2 regions of the Neorhizobium sp. DAR64862/K0K3 genome follow, and region 1 is predicted to be linked to the other one. Evidence: predicted binding sites of a transcription regulator. Region 1 holds the regulator's gene; the other holds the start of a gene.
What was found. Region 1 encodes PhoB, which activates phosphate uptake and scavenging genes when phosphate is short. Its sites were predicted from a motif close to TGTCATNNANCTGTCAT; they were not measured.
Positions count from the first base shown of each region.

Region 2: the regulator PhoB is predicted to act here: its motif matches at 2,761-2,777, upstream of ACQY1L_RS09245 (esterase-like activity of phytase family protein).

Region 1 covers NZ_CP191449.1:2,659,275-2,663,622, forward strand. The annotation lists gene ACQY1L_RS12850 (ArsR/SmtB family transcription factor) at 1-175, opposite strand, end outside; gene ACQY1L_RS12855 (DMT family transporter) at 300-1,214, shown strand; gene phoB (phosphate regulon transcriptional regulator PhoB) at 1,196-1,879, opposite strand; gene phoU (phosphate signaling complex protein PhoU) at 2,005-2,718, opposite strand; gene pstB (phosphate ABC transporter ATP-binding protein PstB) at 2,770-3,585, opposite strand; gene pstA (phosphate ABC transporter permease PstA) at 3,601-4,348, opposite strand, start outside.
Region 2 covers NZ_CP191449.1:1,897,532-1,901,879, reverse strand. The annotation lists gene ACQY1L_RS09250 (HEAT repeat domain-containing protein) at 1-990, shown strand, start outside; gene ACQY1L_RS09245 (esterase-like activity of phytase family protein) at 1,329-2,687, opposite strand; gene rnd (ribonuclease D) at 2,936-4,081, opposite strand; gene ACQY1L_RS09235 (MFS transporter) at 4,172-4,348, opposite strand, start outside.

The DNA of each region.
Region 1 (4,348 bases):
CCAGTTTGCCGAGATGGCCGCTGGTTGTCTGCGCGGTGACGCCGGCATGGCGTGCCAGTTCGCCCGCCGTCAGCGCCTGGCCGCCCATCAGCGCGGACAGCATGTTGGCGCGCGCGACATCGCCGATCAGGCTTGCAACTTCCGCAATCGTATTTCCTGAAACCATATTGGACATGATCCAGTTCTAGCACCGGAAAACTTTGCCGTCAGCGATCAACGGTTCGGCCGTCGCCGAAGCATTTCTTTTCCTCTCTCCGCTAAGAGGGGCGGAGATTGCATGGATGGGGATAGGAACTGGAATGGCGGACACCAAAACAAGCATGGCAACGGATCTGTTGCTGCTCCTCACGCTCGCGACGCTTTGGGGCGCGTCCTACACGCTGATCAAAGTCGGTGTGGAGACGATTTCGCCCGTCACCTTTATCGCCGTCAGAACACTGGTCGCCGGTCTCATTCTCGCTGCGGCACTTCGCCTTCGCGGATTGAAGCTGCCGACCGACCGGCAGACCTGGACGCTCTTCACGGTTCAGGCCGGCCTCAACAGCGCTGTCCCCTTCACCCTGATTGCCTGGGCCGAACAGACGACCGATGCGGGCCTTGCCACCATTTTGAGTTCCACGACGCCGATCTTCGCGTTTCTGCTGACGGCGCTGATCACGCGCCATGAAAGCGTCTCTGCGGCCAAGCTGTTTGGAGTTGCCGCAGGCATTGTCGGCATATGCCTGATCGTCGGCATGGAGGCGCTTGCCGGGTCGGGCGAGAACCTCTGGGCTCAACTCGCCATCGTGGCGGCGACGATCTGCTATGCGGCGGCTGCCATCTTCGGCAAGAATTTTAAGGGATTGGACCCGATGATGCCCGCCGCGGGATCGCTGATCGCAGGGGCGGCCATCCTCATTCCCGTGAGCCTCGTGGTCGACCGGCCCTGGACGCTGACGCCCAGCACCGATTCGATGCTCGCCCTGTTGGCGCTCGCGGTATTTTCGACGGCGCTCGCCTTCGTCATCTATTTCCGGCTGGTGCGGACGCTGGGCTCCGTCGGCACGACGGCGCAGGCCTATCTGCGGGTGCCGATCGGCGTTGGCATCGGCGTCGTGTTTCTCGGCGAAACGCTTGCCTCGACAGCCTGGCTCGGTCTCGCCTGCGTCGTGACCGGTGTCATTGCCATGACGCTGCCGGCTAGGAGACGCGGTGCTCAGGCTTCCATCGAGTAGCCGGCACCGCGGACCGTGCGGATGACGTCCTGCATGTTGGAGAAGTTGAGTGCCTTCCGCAGGCGCCCCACATGCACGTCGACGGTGCGTTCGTCGACATAGATGTCATGGCCCCAGACGCCGTCGAGCAACTGCGAGCGCGAAAAGACGCGGCTGGGCGACGCCATCAGGAATTCTAGAAGTCTAAACTCTGTCGGCCCGAGGCGAACTTCGCGGCTCTTGCGGTGAACGCGGTGGGTTTCGCGGTCGAGTTCGATGTCGCCGCATTTGAGGACGCTCGACAGCACTTCGGGTCGGGCACGACGCAGCATCGCCTTGACGCGGGCCATCAGCTCCGGTGTCGAAAACGGCTTGACCACATAGTCGTCGGCGCCCGTGGCAAGCCCACGAACGCGCTCGCTTTCTTCGCCGCGCGCCGTCAGCATGATGATCGGCAGGCGTTCCGTCTCCGGCCGCATGCGCAGGCGACGGCACAGTTCGATGCCTGAAACGCCCGGCAGCATCCAGTCGAGAATGAGAAGATCCGGAACGCGCTCCTGAAGCCTGATTTCCGCTTCGTCACCGCGAAGCACGGTATCGACCTCGTAACCCTCGGCCTCCAGGTTATACCGAAGGAGGACGCTGAGGGCCTCTTCGTCTTCCACGACTGCGATCTTCGGCTGCATTCCGACTTGCTCCGTCACTCGTCCCGAACTGCACTTAGATCCGCCAGATCCGCTCGCGCTGCTTCAGGTCATTGGTTTTGGCAGTTATCGTCCCGAAACCGGCAGGCGATTTCGGGAGAGCTGCATCATGTCCCGGCGGAGCCGAGCATGTTGGACGTATCGTCCTTCGGACGTTCGCCCTCCGGCTGTGCGCCGGTTGCGATGTAGTAGATGGTCTCGGCGATATTGGTCGCGTGGTCGCCGATGCGCTCGATGTTCTTGGCGCAGAACAGGAGATGGGTGCAGGTGGTGATGTTGCGCGGATCCTCCATCATGTAGGTGAGGAGTTCGCGGAACAGCGAGGTGTACATCGCGTCAATCTCTTCATCGCGCTGGCGGATGATTTCGGCTTTTTCCGCGGAGCGGTTGGCGAAGACATCAAGAACGTCCTTGAGCTGCACCAGCGCCAGTTCGGAAAGATGCTCCAGACCACGGGCGAGCTTGCGCGGGACGCCTGTTCCCTGCACGGCGAGCACGCGCTTGGCGGTGTTCTTACCAAGGTCGCCGACGCGTTCCAGGTCAGCTGCAATGCGCAGCGTGCCGATGATCTCGCGAAGATCGGCTGCCATCGGCTGGCGCTTGGCGATGGTGACGATCGCCTTGTCCTGGATATCGCGCTCGGCGTGGTCGAGAATGACGTCGTCCGAGATGACCTTCTGGGCCAGCGCCGAGTCGGAGTTGACGAGCGCACGCACGGCATCACCGCACATCTGCTCCGCCAGGCCGCCCATTTCGGAGATCCGGCGGTTCAGGTATTTCAGTTCCTCGTCATAGGCCGAGAGAATATGGGTCGAAACCATGTGTCTGATCCTTGATGTCTGCAGTTGCGGCTGACGGGCTCTGCGCCCGCATCAGCCGAAGCGGCCCATGATGTAATCCTGGGTGCGCTGGTCATCCGGATTGGTGAACATCTTGTCGGTATCGTTTTCCTCGACCAGATGGCCGAGATGGAACATTGCCGTGCGCTGTGAAACGCGGGCTGCCTGCTGCATCGAGTGGGTGACGATCACGATCGTGTAGTTGGCGCGCAGTTCGTGGATCAGTTCCTCGACCTTGGCCGTGGCGATGGGGTCGAGTGCCGAGCACGGCTCGTCCATCAGAATGACTTCAGGCGAAACGGCGATCGCACGGGCGATGCAAAGGCGCTGCTGCTGACCGCCGGAAAGGCCGGTACCGCCTTCATGCAGGCGATCCTTGACTTCTGCCCAGAGGCCGGCGCGCTGCAGGCTTGCCTCGACAATCGCGTCCATTTCCGTCTTGCCGCGGGCAAGGCCGTGGATGCGGGGACCGTAGGCAATGTTCTCGTAGATCGACTTCGGGAACGGGTTCGGCTTCTGAAACACCATGCCGACCCGGGCGCGCAGCTCCACGACGTCGATTTCCTTGTCGTAGATATCGTCGCCGTCGAGCGTGATCTTGCCGGTGACGCGGCAACCCTCGATCGTGTCGTTCATGCGGTTCATCGTGCGCAGGAAGGTGGACTTGCCGCAGCCAGACGGACCGATCAAAGCAGTGACGGTATTTTGGCGGACATTCAGGTTCACGTCATAAAGAGCGCGCTTGTCACCGTAATAAACGGAGACATCCTTGCCGATCATCTTATATGCAACGTCGTTCATTTTCTTGTCCAGCGCCTTCTCAACTGCAGCTTCTGACATCATGTTCATTGCTTCCCCCTTCCTCTACCAACGCCGTTCGAAGCGGCGTCGCAAGAGAATTGCGCCAACATTCATCAAGATCAGGAACAGGAGCAGGATCATGATCGCTCCCGAGGTTCGTTCAACGAAGGCGCGTTCCGCCTCGTTAGCCCACATGTAGATCTGTACCGGCAGCGCTGTCGACGGATCCATCGGCGTGGTCGGATAGTTCGCCACGAAGGCGACCATGCCGATCAAGAGGAGCGGCGCGGTTTCGCCAAGGGCGTGCGCGAGGCCGATGATCGTACCGGTCAGGATACCGGGCATGGCAAGCGGCAGGACATGGTGGAAGATGGTCTGCATCTTCGAGGCACCGAGCCCGAGCGCTGCAGCACGGATCGACGGTGGCACTGCTTTCAGTGCCGCGCGGGTGGCGATGATAATGGTCGGAAGCGTCATCAGCGTCAGCACCAGGCCGCCGACCAGCGAGGCCGAGCGCGGCAGGCCCATGAAGTTGATGAAGACCGCGAGACCCAACAGACCGTAGACGATCGACGGGACCGCTGCGAGATTGTTGATGTTGACCTCGATCAGGTCGGTGAACCGGTTCTTCGGGGCAAACTCTTCAAGATAGATCGAGGCTGCGACGCCGATCGGCAGCGACAGGACGAGCACGATCAGCATCATGTAGAAGGAGCCGATCAGAGCGACGCCGACGCCGGCTGCTTCCGGACGGCTGGACGCGCCGTTGAAGAAAATGCCGGTGTTGAATTCCTTGGCGAGCGCACCGCTG
Region 2 (4,348 bases), 760 kb from region 1:
GTGGCCGTCGGGCTCTTTCTCGTGCTGCTGGGGACTGCGATCCTTCTCTTCGGACGCAGCCAGACCGCCTCCTCGCTGACCATCTGCGTCGGCTTCGGGCTGGTGCTTGCGGCGTTCGGTGCAAAGGTTGCAGGTAACTGGGCCGGCTGGTCGGTGACCGGGGCCGGCGCCATGGCAGTCGTTCTGTTTCTGATGCTCCAGCAATTTACGCCGCCTGGCACGGCGGCGCTGTTTAAAGGCGAGATCAGCGGCGACTTCTCGCATGTCGCCGATATCCGCATAATCGATGACGAGCCGCTCTACATCTACAAGGATGCCATGGTCCGACGGATTAAGTTTCTTGGCCTCGGTACATCGCTACAAAGCACGCAGATGCGGATGCAGGTCGATACAATCGAAAAGGAAGCTGGCAAAGAGTATTTCGAGCTTATAGGCGATGCCCAGAAAATCCGGGCAATTTTCGCCGAAGGCCGGCCGGTCCAGTGGCGCTTCGACTATAATGCGCGGCAGGTCAAGAACGGCTCGCTGGTTCTCCTGTCCGAACTGGATACGCTTTCACCTGGGCCGACAGCGGAGGTTAGCGGCAGCACGACAGGTGCATGGTGGGATCTGAGCGCGTTCGCTCAGGCGGCGGTTCGGCCGGAAGCATCGGTCGACCAAATTCAGAAGGCGCTTGCCGGCCTACGGAACGAGGATACGTTCCTGAGGCGCAATTCCCGCGACTTTCTGGTCTCTGCCGGAGTTGTCGCAGTGCCCATGATGCTGTCTGCGCTGCACGCATCGCCGGACGATTACCGCGTCAAGCTCGGCGTGGTCTATGCCCTGGCAGAAATGATCCGCTCCGACCCCAATCTGGCGTCGTCTCTGTCGCAAAAGCTGGCCGCTGAGGATTTTCCGTTGCTGATTCAGGCGGCCGCAGATCCGGACAAGACCATTCGCTACCAGGCAGCAGATTTTCTGTACCGCCTGCAGGATCCGCGGGCCGTGTAGCTGAGCGTAAACGCTGCCAAGGATACGACAGATCAGGGTGTGGCCAATAACCAGATCCTGATCCTGCGGCAGTCGGGGAGCAATCTTTCCTCGTCGCAAAAGAGCGACATCGTCCGTCAGCTCAATGATCCTTCGACGAACTTGAACAGAAGCTTGAAAGCGCCATCATCGCTTAACGACGTCCTGAAATGGTAATCCTGGCGATACCTGAGCTTTAATACGTCCAGGTTCGAGGTGTCATGGAGTCGAAAAGGGTACCTGCTGGTGCAGATACCCTTTTCTGTTTCGTCGTGGTGATGTCCGGGCTCTAGAGGCCTGCCGATCACCGCCTCACTGCTTTACTTCGCGTTGAGGAACTCGGCGGCTTCGATCAGGCTGAACTCGTTGTCATCAGCCTTGTTGACGGCGCGACCGGCCGAGAAGGGCAGGTTGTTGTCATTGCCGATAATCAGGTGTGTCGCGTCGATCTGGTCGACATTCTCGATCGTCACGAACGGCATGTCGTAGATGCCGTCCTTCGAGCCAGCCATCTTCTTGCTGTCGGGGTCCTTGATGTTCAGAAGGTCGATATAGCCGATCTTGCGGACGGCCGCGCCGACATTGGCGTCGGTCATCTCGATCTTGTAGACGCGCTTCAGTTCGGCCGGCGCATCAAAGCAATCCGGTTTCGGCTGCTTCGGATCGGCGCAGGCCTTGTCCTTGGTGCCGGCGCCGTTGTCGCGTTCGATGACGAGCGCGGTGGTGGCATCCAGCATGTTGAAATCGCCGATCGCGACACCCTTTTCAGACAGCGGATAGAGCCAGGAACGACCAGTCCAGCTTTTCGAAGCGATGTCGAATTCGATGACGCGCAGCGCGGTGCGCCCATCGGCCTGTTCGACCTTGCCGTCGTCGAGGAAGATCGGGCCTTCCAGCAGGCCGTAAAGCTTCTGCCCATCCTTCGATAGTGCCATGCCTTCATAGCCACCCGAACGCTTCAGGTTGAAGACCGGCATCTTGGCGGCGGGGTTGGCCGGCATCGAAAGGGTCGGGTTGTCGGGCGAGGTGACCTTCTTGCCGTCAACGGTAGTGGCAACGACGTCGGTCAGCTGGCCGAGCATGTCGACCTTGATGAGGTAAGGCCCGAATTCCTCGCCGAGCCAGAAACCGTCTGCCACCGGCTGGATCGATTCGATATCGAAATCGGCGCCGGTCAGGTAGCGCTTGTCGCTGCCTTCCATGGCGATCGGGAAGGGGGCGATCTTGTTGGGGTCCGACAGGAAGATGTTCTTGACGACATCGACCTTGTTGGTCGCCCAGTCGAACTTCACCTGGTGCAGGAACAGCATCGCGTCGGAGGAATTGGCTTTGGAGCCAAAACCATTGTCGGACAGCGTCCAGAACGTGCCGTCTGCCATGGCCTTGATCCCGGAAAAGCCCTGGATCGGTTGACCGCTGAACGGCAGCTTGACGTCGGTGACGCGAACACCGTCCTTACCGTCGATAGAGCCAAGCTTTTCCGTACGCTTGCGGTCAGGCGTCGTGAACTTGCCCGAGGTCTTGAGAAATTCAGGAACATCGGATGGGGAAGCCGTTACCGTGTTGGCCGGCAGGATCGCCTGGCCCGCGAGCTTTGCCGGAAATTCGCGGTCGTCGGCCAATGCCGTGCCGGCGAGGAGGGCACTTACGAAGACGGAGGCTAAAAAGGTCTTGGTCATCAAATCACCTGTTCGATTGAGAAGAACACGCGACGTCGATAGGCGGCACGCATGACGGTGAGGTGATGATCGTTTGACGCTTGGATGAAGGTTTTACGTCTGTTTTTTGACGCGCTAAAGCACCCATCAGCAGCGTCGTGAAGCGGGGCAGAAACACCGGAATAGTCTGGGATTCAAGCGAAAAGGGATCGTGCTCCAGATCTCCTGACGCCGATCCCTTGGATGCTTGGAGACGGTGAGGGCGAGCCTTACAGCTCGACCGCCTCGACTTTCTTGTTGACGAAGCGCAGCGCCACGCCGCCTTCGATCAGCTTCAGCGCGATTTCGCCGAACAGTTCGCGACGCCAGCCGGAAAGGGCGGCCACTTCGGCCAACTCGCCTTCGGCAGCAATCTTTTCCAGATCGTCGGTATTGGCAAGCACCTTGGCGGCAACGCCCTGCTTGTCGGAAATGAGCTTCAGCAGAACCTTCAAGAGTTCGACGGCAGCGCCCGTGCCTTCTGGCAGATGCACATGCTTCGGAGCATGCGGCATCTCGGTCTTCGGCAGCGCCAGCGCCGTATTGACAGCCTCGACGATCGCGGCGCCTGAGGATGAGCGTTCCCAGCCCTTCGGCACGGTGCGAAGACGTCCGAGAGCTTCGGTATCCTTCGGCTGCTGCTGGGCAATCTCGTAGATCGCATCGTCCTTCAACACGCGCGAGCGCGGCACGTTGCGGCTGCGCGCCTCACGTTCGCGCCATGCGGCGACGAATTTCAGGATCGCCAGTTCGCTTGGCTTCCTCAGCCGCGACTTCAGACGAAGCCAGGCATCGTCGGGATGCAGATCATAGGTCGACGCGCTCTCGAGAACCGCCATTTCCTCCGTCAGCCAGAGGGCACGGCCTTCACGTTCCAGTTGTTCTTTCAGAGACAGATAGACGTCGCGCAGATGGGTGACGTCAGCCAGCGCATAGTCGAGCTGCTTTTCGGAAAGCGGCCGGCGGCTCCAATCGGTAAAGCGCGACGACTTGTCGATCTGCACGCCCTTGATGCGGTTGACCAGCTGGTCGTAGGAGACGCTGTCGCCGAAGCCGCACACCATGGCGGCGACCTGCGTATCGAAGATCGGGTGCGGCACGAGATTGCCGAGATGGTGGATGATCTCGATATCCTGGCGCGCGGCATGAAACACCTTGGTGACCGCCGTATTCGCCATCAGCTCGAAGAAGGGCTTGAGGTCGAGCCCTTTTGCCAGCGGATCGACGAGAACTTCGACTGTCGGGCTCGCCATCTGGATCAGGCAGAGTTCCGGCCAGAAGGTCGTCTCTCTCAAGAACTCCGTATCGATGGTGATGAAGTCTGACTGAGCCAGCTTTTCGCAGGCTTCCTGAAGGGCAATTGTTGTTTCGATCATCGTCTCATTCACGTGCAGGTGGTCAACCTTCCTTTCCCTTCCCGCCGCAGATGTCAAGACAAACGGCCAGCCTTTCCCGGAAGCGGGCGGCTATTTCCTGTTGTTGCCGTCAGCGTCCCTGTCCTTGTCGCTAGCCCGGTCCGCAGGGTCTGCAAGCCGGTTGAAATAAGCCGACGTGCGCAAGAGCGCCCGAAATCGCGAGTTGCGCTGCTGCGGCGGCACCGGTGCCCGCACCCGCATCCGGCGCAGCGTGTAGATCGCAAAACC